2 regions of the Monashia sp. HAY1-11D genome follow, and region 1 is predicted to be linked to the other one. Evidence: predicted binding sites of a transcription regulator. Region 1 holds the regulator's gene; the other holds the start of a gene.
The links. Region 1 encodes LexA, which represses DNA repair genes until DNA is damaged. Its sites were predicted from a motif close to TCGAACANNTGTTCGA; they were not measured.
Positions count from the first base shown of each region.

Region 2: a site for LexA is predicted at 1,659-1,674, ahead of recA (recombinase RecA). Genes of this name have one in related genera too.

Region 1 is NZ_CP200320.1:4,279,537-4,283,945, forward strand. Features, by position in the region: gene AC1VM9_RS19725 (alpha/beta hydrolase) at 1-459, opposite strand, end outside; gene AC1VM9_RS19730 (hypothetical protein) at 456-761, opposite strand; gene AC1VM9_RS19735 (LysM peptidoglycan-binding domain-containing protein) at 1,024-1,437, opposite strand; gene lexA (transcriptional repressor LexA) at 1,666-2,373, shown strand; gene AC1VM9_RS19745 (hypothetical protein) at 2,488-3,393, shown strand; gene AC1VM9_RS19750 (PKD domain-containing protein) at 3,430-3,885, opposite strand; gene AC1VM9_RS19755 (hypothetical protein) at 4,362-4,409, opposite strand, start outside.
Region 2 is NZ_CP200320.1:3,318,701-3,323,109, forward strand. Features, by position in the region: gene AC1VM9_RS15320 (DUF3352 domain-containing protein) at 1-601, opposite strand, end outside; gene AC1VM9_RS15325 (DUF3046 domain-containing protein) at 817-1,068, shown strand; gene AC1VM9_RS15330 (O-acetyl-ADP-ribose deacetylase) at 1,065-1,598, shown strand; gene recA (recombinase RecA) at 1,851-2,894, shown strand; gene AC1VM9_RS15340 (regulatory protein RecX) at 3,222-3,677, shown strand; gene AC1VM9_RS15345 (YceI family protein) at 3,820-4,409, opposite strand, start outside.

The DNA of each region.
Region 1 (4,409 bases):
TGTCGCGATGCGCACGGCCTGACGGAGGTAGGTGTGGACCTCCTCGCGCAGCAGCTCGTCGCGTCGAGCGCGGTGGGCCTCGAGGACCGGGTCGAGACCGGTCGCGCGCACGGGCAGGAACAGCGTGCCGTCGTGTCCGAGCCAGGCGCGGTCGGAGGCCGCGCGCTCGTCGGCCCGGGCGAGCAGGTCCTGGGCGGCCTGGAGGCGGGTGGCGCCGTCCTGCAAGGCGGTGGACGACGCCGCCAGGCACGCCGCGAGGCGGGCGAGGCCGGCGACGAGGGTCACCTGCCGTTCGGCGGCCGCGCTCGACGCCGGTCCCGACCACGTCGAGCCCCGGCGATGCAGCAGGTCCGCGACGACGGCCTGGACCTCGAGGCGGCTCTGCGTGAGACGGCGGGCGGCGAGCTCGAGGGCACCGGGACGAGCCGTCCGCACGCGAGCGACGTCGAACGTCGTCACGGCGCACCGTCACCGGACGGGTTCGTGAACGCCCGGGCGGCGGCATGCTCGACCGCGGAGTAGAGCCTCGAGGCCTCCTGGAGGGCCGACCCGAGGCCGAGCAGCTCCACACGGGCCTCACGAAGACGTTCTCGCCAGGCGAGCGAGATCCGGGAGACGGATGCGGCGAGCATGCCGCCGGCGAGCGCCACCCCGACCGGCTCGACCGCGAGGTCCGGCCTCACCACGGTCAGGCGCGCGAGCGCCCAGTCTGCCGTCGCGGCGGCGTCGTCGACCGTGCCCGTGTCCACCTCGTACCGCATGCGCGCTCCCCTTCCCGAGATCCCCACGGTAGGAAGGACATCGCTCGCGGGCAGAGGTGCATCCACAGGCCCGGGGACCGGCGCCCAGCGTCCATGCCTCATCCACAGGGCGGCCGAAGCCGGACACAGCAGGACGCCGCACCCGAAGGGGTGCGGCGTCCGGGCCACCAGACGGGGTCGAAGCGCCTGGAGGGCCAGCCGCTGAAGGTGGAGCCAACGCGGCGGTCGGGGGACGTGCCGGGAGGCGGCACGAACGGCGACGTCAGGGAGCCGGGATGACGAGCCGCTGGCCCGTGTGGATCATCGACGTCGAGAGGGAGTTGGCCAGCTGCAGCTCGACGACCCCCTCGCGCACCGGAAGGCCCGGGAGCTCACGAGCCGCGATGCCCGACAGGGTCTGACCTGACTCGACCGTGATCGTGCGCGGTGCACCCGTGGCCGAGGCGAGCTGACCGGCGAGGCCGATCCCGAGGGCGAGGACCACGGCGCCGACGAAGAGCGTCACGACGAGGCGGCCGAACCGCGTCAGGCGCATCCGCGGGCGGGCGGCACGGGCGGCCCGCACGGCGGCGCGTCCGGTGGGAACGAGGACGAGCTGCGGCCGCGAGACGAAGTCGGACTCCCCGACCTCCGTCTCCCGCTGCCGGCGAACGGCTTCGATGGCGACCACGCTCATGCTGACCTCCCCTTGCTGCTGACTTGCGAACATGTGTTCGATAGAACGCCTGTACGAGTTGTAGCACGTCTGGTCGATGAAGTCGAGACATGCTTCGAACAGGTGTTTGGCAACTGTGTTCGAACCCCGTACGCTTTCCTCACACCACCAACCACACCAGTCACCACTGACACTGGCCTCGCGAGCGCCGGGACCGGGGTGCCTGGGGCCGCCGACGAAGGGGACACCATGGGCGTGACCGAGCTTCCCGACCGCGACAAGGGCGATGGGCTGACGATGCGCCAGCGGCGCGTGCTCGAGGTGATCCGCAACTCCGTCGACCGACGCGGCTACCCGCCGAGCATGCGCGAGATCGGTGAGGCCGTCGGGCTCGCCAGCCCGTCGAGCGTCAGCCACCAGCTCGCCGCCCTCGAGCGCAAGGGCTACCTGCGTCGGGACCCCAACCGTCCGCGCGCCCTCGAGGTCGTCTCCCCCGACGCCGGAGACGCGACGGGGCGCCGCGGGCGCGCCGAAGCGTCCGACCAGCACGACGTCGAGACCGACTCCGGTGACACGCGCCCCGAGGCGTCGTACGTCCCCGTCCTCGGCAAGATCGCCGCCGGGGTGCCCATCACCGCCGAGGAGGTCGTCGAGGACGTCTTCCCGCTGCCCCGCCAGGTCGTCGGCGAGGGGCAGCTCTTCCTGCTCAAGGTCCAGGGCGACTCGATGGTCGACGCCGCGATCTGCGATGGCGACTGGGTGGTCGTGCGCCAGCAGCCGACTGCCGAGAACGGCGACATCGTCGCGGCGATGCTCGACAACGAGGCCACGGTGAAGACCTTCAAGCGCAAGGACGGTCACGTGTGGTTGCTGCCTCACAACGAGGCCTACGACCCGATCGACGGCGACGATGCGACGATCCTCGGAAAGGTGACCGCAGTCCTGCGTCGCGTCTGAGCAGCCCCCACCGCGGCCACATCACGGGCGCGTCGCGGATCCTCCGCGGCGCGCCGTGAGGTATCCGCACCCTGGACTCGCCACTCTGGGAGCACAGTGCCTGAGGAGGACGCCATGCCCGACCGGCCCGACCGCGACGTCGTCTTCACGTATCGCTATCTGCGGGGCGGCATGGTGGCGCTGCTGCTCATGCTGCTGCTGTCCGTCGTGCTCCAGTGGTGGTGGGGCACGAACCGGTCGTGCTGGCTGGGCTCGATCAGCGCCTACTACTTCACCCCTGCGCGCACGGTCTTCGTCGGCAGCCTCTGCGCGCTTGGCGCCGCCCTCGTCGTCTACAAGGGCCACTCGTCGGAGGAGGACGTGCTCCTCAACTTCTCCGGCTTCATGGCGTTCGTGGTCGCGATGGTGCCCACCGTCCCGGACGATCGCTGCAGCGTTGCAGGCGCGCCGAACCCGTTCGCCCTGCCCACGACGGCCATCTCCGACGCGGTCGACAACAGCGTGTGGTCCCTGGTCGCCGTGGGTCTCCTCGCCCTCGTCGTGACGGCATGGCTGCGACGCGCCGAGCTCAGGGACCCCGCACGCCGACCACCGGTGCGCACCCTGCTCGTCACCGCGGCGTGCAGTGCCGTGGTCGTGTTCGAGCTCGTGCTCTTCCTCGCGCTGCCCGACCGTTTCGTGGCCCTGAGCCACGGCATCGCCGCATCGACGATGGTGGCCGGCGTCATCGCCGTCATGGTCCTCAGCGCCTTCCGGGTCGAGGACCGACACACCTCGACCCAAGAAGCGGCGGGGTACAAGAGGTGGTACCTCGTCATCGCCGGGACCCTGGCTGCGCTGCTGGCCCTCACGGTGCTCGCACACCTGACGCTGCACGGCTTCGACCACGTGATCCTGATCTGCGAGGTCATCATCATCGTGCTGTTCTGCGCCTACTGGATCCTCCAGACCAAGGAGCTGTGGAACCTGCGCGACAGCACGGACCTCGAGGCTCGTAGGGCCGCCGCCATCGCCGAGTGACGGCCCGGTGGTTCGCCACAGCGGGTCGTCGGACGATCAGTTGCGGACGAGGACGCTCCGCGCCTCCTTGACGGTGATCGGGGTTCCCGGCTGCGGCACGGTCACCGTGTCGGGGATCGAGATCCACGCGCCGCCGTTGATGCGGAAGTCCGCGCCGAACGTCACGTCGACCCGCGACGTGTACGTGCCCGGTCTGCGGTAGGTGTGAACGATGTCGCCGTCGGGGTAGACGCCACCGGGCGAGGTGGTCGGGCCCTCGCTCGTGCCGTCCCCGAATCGGTACACGTAGCTGACGAGCTTGGGACGGATCTCGACGCGGTACCCGAACATCGTGGCCGGGTCGACGAGGTCGATCTCGCCCGGCTCAAACCCCCTGCTGGCCCAGTCGACCTTGTAGAAGGTCTTGAGGTTGACGAGCGTCGTGTTCCCCCTCGGCTGCGTGGAGATATCTGCTTGCGACCAAGCTGTATGGTGGAAAGCATTTACGATCATTGTGACTGTCGGATATGGCCGAATGCCCGGAATCATTTCTGGAAGGCACGTAGAACCCACCAGAAACCAGCCGCCGGGCTCGGGTGCACCAGAGGACCCTCCCGGCGCCCCAGAGGGATCTGGGCGCCCATTTTGGTCGACCCATATGCGCAGGACGTCCACCAATGGACCTCTGCCTTCCTCAGCTGAGTTCTTGGCGCAGGCAGCGATGGCGAATACCTGACACTCAACACTCGAGTCGCGACCACCGACGTCGCAGTAAGAGGGCCGGAGCCGGTACTTCCAGTGCGGGTGGTTGGCGTTCACGGCTGCTTCGTACTCTGCGGCCAATTGCGACGCCACCCGTCGATCTATGTTGACCGTCGTTCCGGCTTGGCCGGTATCTCCATTCACACCAGCGAGTGCCACGGTGGCAAGCGAGACTCCGCACGCGAACGTCAAAGCGACGAGGGCGCACAGTCGCGGAAACATGCGGGTCATGACGCAATCAACTTGACTTCTGACACGCGCCAGCCAGACGTACC
Region 2 (4,409 bases), 960 kb from region 1:
CGCCGCAGGTCCGGAGCCGGTCCAGCGTCGTGCGCGCGGCATCCTCGTCCCTGACCTGGATCGCCACGGCGAGGTTCGGCTTGTCCTTCGTGCCACCGGGCCGCAGCGCCAGGCCGACGCGGTCGCCGAGCCACGGCGCGATGTCGGTGTCGTAGCGGAACGTCTTCATGCACGCGTCGCGCGAGTCGTGGGCGGCGAGGTCCCAGAGCTTCTTGCGGGGGTCGCCGCTCCCGAGGGTGTTCTGGATCTGCGGGACCTTGCCGAGGAAGCGGACCGCGGCGACCTTCTGCCCTGCGGAGGGGTCGATGTCGAGGCGGAGGTAGGCGTACGCGTCACCGGGCAGCACGTCCGCGGGCTGCGAGCCGCCCCCGCCCAGCTGCTGGGCCGCGAAGACCCCGGCGCCGCCGAGCAGCACCACCGCGGCGAGGCCGCCGGCGAGCAGACCGGTACGCCTGCGGCGAGCGACGCCCGGCGCCGCCGGCTCGTCCGAGAGGGCGACGCCCTCGGTGGCCGTGGACCCGACCAGGTCGCCGGCGACGGGATACGTGTAGGGCTGGGTGACCTGCGTGTCTCCCGAAGGTCGGTACGTCGAGTCGGACATGTGAAGTGCTCCCCCTGAGGATGGTGTGCCGGCACTGGCGCCGCGCAGCGACGATATCGCCTGGTGAGGACGGCCATGTCCGGTTCGGCGATCCTGCGACGCGGTCGTGACCGGAGGCGTCCCGGGCCGGCTCCCGACGCCGCGTGGAGGCGTCGGCGACGAGGGACGACCGCAGCGGGTCGGGCACGGCTGCGCCGGGTGGCAGACTGGCAGGCGTGCGGATGAGTCACTTCTGGACCCTGATGGAGGACGAGTTCGGCGAGGGGTACGCGAGGTCGCTCGCCCGCGACCACGTCATCGGCTCGCTCGGCGGCCGGTCCGTCGACGAGGCGCTCGCCGACGGCGAACCGCCACGCCGCGTCTGGGAGGCGATCTGCGACGACATGGACGTGCCCGAGTCCCGACGCCTCGGCCGCGACGACCGCGTGGCCCGTGGCGCGCAGGGCGGCCAGGTGGCCGGCCCGTGAGCGCCCCGCGCGGCCGGATCACCCTGAGGCGCGGGGACATCACGACCGACGCCGGAGCCGACGCCATCGTCAACGCGGCGAACTCCTCGCTCCTCGGCGGTGGGGGCGTCGACGGCGCGATCCACCGCGCAGCCGGTCCTGACCTGCTCGCCGAGTGCCGGCTCCTCGGCGGGTGCGCGACCGGCGACGCCAAGATCACCGGTGCGGGGCGGCTGCCGGTCCGCCACGTCATCCACACCGTGGGTCCGGTGTGGCGCGGCGGCGGGGCGGGGGAGCCGGAGCTGCTCGCGTCCTGCTACCGCCGGTCGGTGGAGCTCGCGGCCCAGGCGTCGTGCGCCGTCGTCGCGTTCCCGGCCATCTCGTGCGGCGTCTACGGCTACTCCCCCGACGCGGCGGCCCGCGTCGCCGTGACGACGCTCGCGGACGCTCTCGCCGCGTTCCCGGCCGTCCGGGAGGCGCGCTTCTGGCTCTTCTCGGACCAGGTCCACGCCGCCTTCGAGGCGGCGCTCGCCGAGGCCGGGGAGGCCTGACCCTCGGCGGGTGCGCTGATCGAGCGGTCGGCCACGGCGGCGGCGTGTCGCTGCCCGGTCTCGAACACGTGTTCGGTAGTGTTGTCCACAGGTCCGGTGTCGTCCATGGCATCGTCCACAGGCCGTCTCGTGGTGAACTCCGATGTCGGCGCCGGCACCTAACGTCTGACCCGACAACGGAACTCACGAACGCCGTCGTTCAGGGTCGAAGGCAGACGACCGCAGCGCAGACGGCAGATAGGTGGCCACCACATGGCATCGGTGATGGACAAGGACAAGGCCCTCGCCTCGGTGATGGGTCAGATCGAGAAGAGCTACGGCAAGGGTGCGGTGATGCGCCTCGGCGACGACGTCCGACCGCCGATCGAGATCATCCCCACGGGGTCGATCGCCCTCGACGTCGCGCTCGGCATCGGCGGCCTCCCGCGTGGGCGCATCGTCGAGATCTACGGCCCGGAGTCCTCCGGCAAGACGACCGTGGCCCTGCACGCGGTCGCCAACGCGCAGCGCGCCGGCGGCATCGCGGCCTTCATCGACGCCGAGCACGCGCTCGACCCCGAGTACGCCAAGAAGCTCGGCGTCGACACCGACGCCCTGCTCGTCTCCCAGCCCGACACCGGTGAGCAGGCGCTCGAGATCGCCGACATGCTCATCCGCTCCGGCGCGCTCGACATCATCGTCATCGACTCCGTCGCCGCCCTCGTGCCGCGCGCCGAGATCGAGGGTGAGATGGGCGACAGCCACGTCGGCCTGCAGGCCCGCCTCATGAGCCAGGCGCTGCGCAAGCTCACCGGTGCGCTGAACTCGACGGGCACGACCGCGATCTTCATCAACCAGCTGCGCGAGAAGATCGGCGTCATGTTCGGTTCGCCCGAGACGACCACCGGTGGAAAGGCGCTGAAGTTCTACGCGTCCGTACGTCTCGACGTGCGTCGCATCGAGACCCTCAAGGACGGCACCGAGCCGGTCGGCAACCGCACCCGTGTCAAGGTCGTCAAGAACAAGGTGTCGCCGCCGTTCAAGCAGGCGGAGTTCGACATCCTCTACGGCCTGGGCATCTCGCGCGAGGGTGGACTCATCGACATGGGGGTCGAGCACGGCTTCATCCGCAAGGCCGGGGCCTGGTACACCTACGAGGGCGACCAGCTCGGCCAGGGCAAGGAGAACGCTCGCAACTTCCTCAAGGACAACCCCGACCTCGCCGACGAGATCGAGAAGAAGGTCAAGGAGAAGCTCGGCGTCGGGCCGCGTGTGGACCAGCCGGCCGAGGTCGCGGACGTCCCGGTCGACTTCTGATCGTGAGCTCCCGGAGCTCGCCGTCCGGACCGGTCGTCAGCCGGCCTCGACCCGTCGGTCGAGGAACGGCTGGCCCGGGCCGCGCGGATCCTGGCCGAGGCCGAGGGCCTGTCCGGGGCGCCTGCTCCGGCCGGCTCGGGCAACCCCAGGCTCTGGGGCGAGCCGGGACCCTGGGACGACGGGTCGCCCCGCCGAGATCCCGAGCTCGAGCCGGGAGGCCGCCGCGCGCCCGGTCCCTCTCGACGGGGGAGGCGTGGCACGCCACCACCCCCGCCCGACCCGACGACGCACGCGCCCGAGGCCGACCCCGAGTCGGTCGCGCGCGCGATCGTCCTGCGACAGCTGAGCATGGCGCCCCGCAGCCGGGCCCAGCTGGAGCGAAAGCTGCGGGACCGCGGCTGCGCCGACTCGGTGGCGACCCGGGTCCTCGACCGCATGACCGAGGTGGGGCTCGTGGACGACGAGGCCTACGCCGAGATGCTCGTTCGCTCCAAGCAGGCGGCACGAGGTCTGGCCCGCAAGGCCCTCGCCCACGAGCTGCGCAAGCAGGGCATCGACCAGGACGTCGCCGAGGAGGCGCTCGGCCAGGTCGACGCCGACGACGAGCGGGCCAGGGCCGAGGACCTCGTGGCCAAGAAGCTGCGCACCATGCACGGGCTCGCGCCCGACGTGCAGGCCCGCCGGCTGGCAGCCATGCTGGCCCGCAAGGGCTACTCCGGGGAGATCGCGTGGCCGGTCGTGCGCGATGCGGTCAACCTCGCCGAGGAGCACCAGCGAGACTGACCCGCCCCGTCACGCCGGCCGCGGACCGGCAGCAGGAAGGTCCCGGTGCCGACGGGATGGACCCGAGGGCACGACGAAGGGCGGGGACCCTGCGGTCCTCGCCCTTCGTGGGGTGGCCGGTGCGGCCGGGTTCAGGTGCAGGTCACGCCTGCGACGGCACCACGGCGATCGCCGAGATGTCGAACTCGAGCTTGACCTTCTCGCTGACGAGGACGCCACCGGTCTCGAGCGCCGCGTTGAACGACAGGTTCCACTCGGTGCGGTCGATGGTGACGCCGCCCTCGAAGCCGACGCGGGTGTTGCCGAACGGGTCCTTGGCCGAGCCCGTCTCCTCGAAGGGGATCGTGACGGACTTCGTCACCCCGTTGATGGTGAGGTCACCGGTGATCTCCCACTCGGCGCCGTCGCGCTCGACGCGCGTCGAGACGAAGGTGATCTCGGGGTGGTTCTCGATGTCGAAGAAGTCAGGGGTGCGCAGGTGGCCGTCGCGCTGCTCGTTGCCGGTGGTCACGCTCGCCGCCTTGATGGTGACGTTGACCGACGAGTTGGACGTGGTGGCGGTGTCGACGTGGGCGCTGCCCTCGAACTCCTCGAACTGGCCGCGCACCTTGGTGACCATGGCGTGGCGCGCCGAGAAGCCGATGCGCGTGTGGCTCGGGTCCAGCGTGTAGTCGCCGGTGATGTCGGCGACGGCGACGGAGGTGGTCTCGGCCGCGGGGGCCTCGGCGGTGC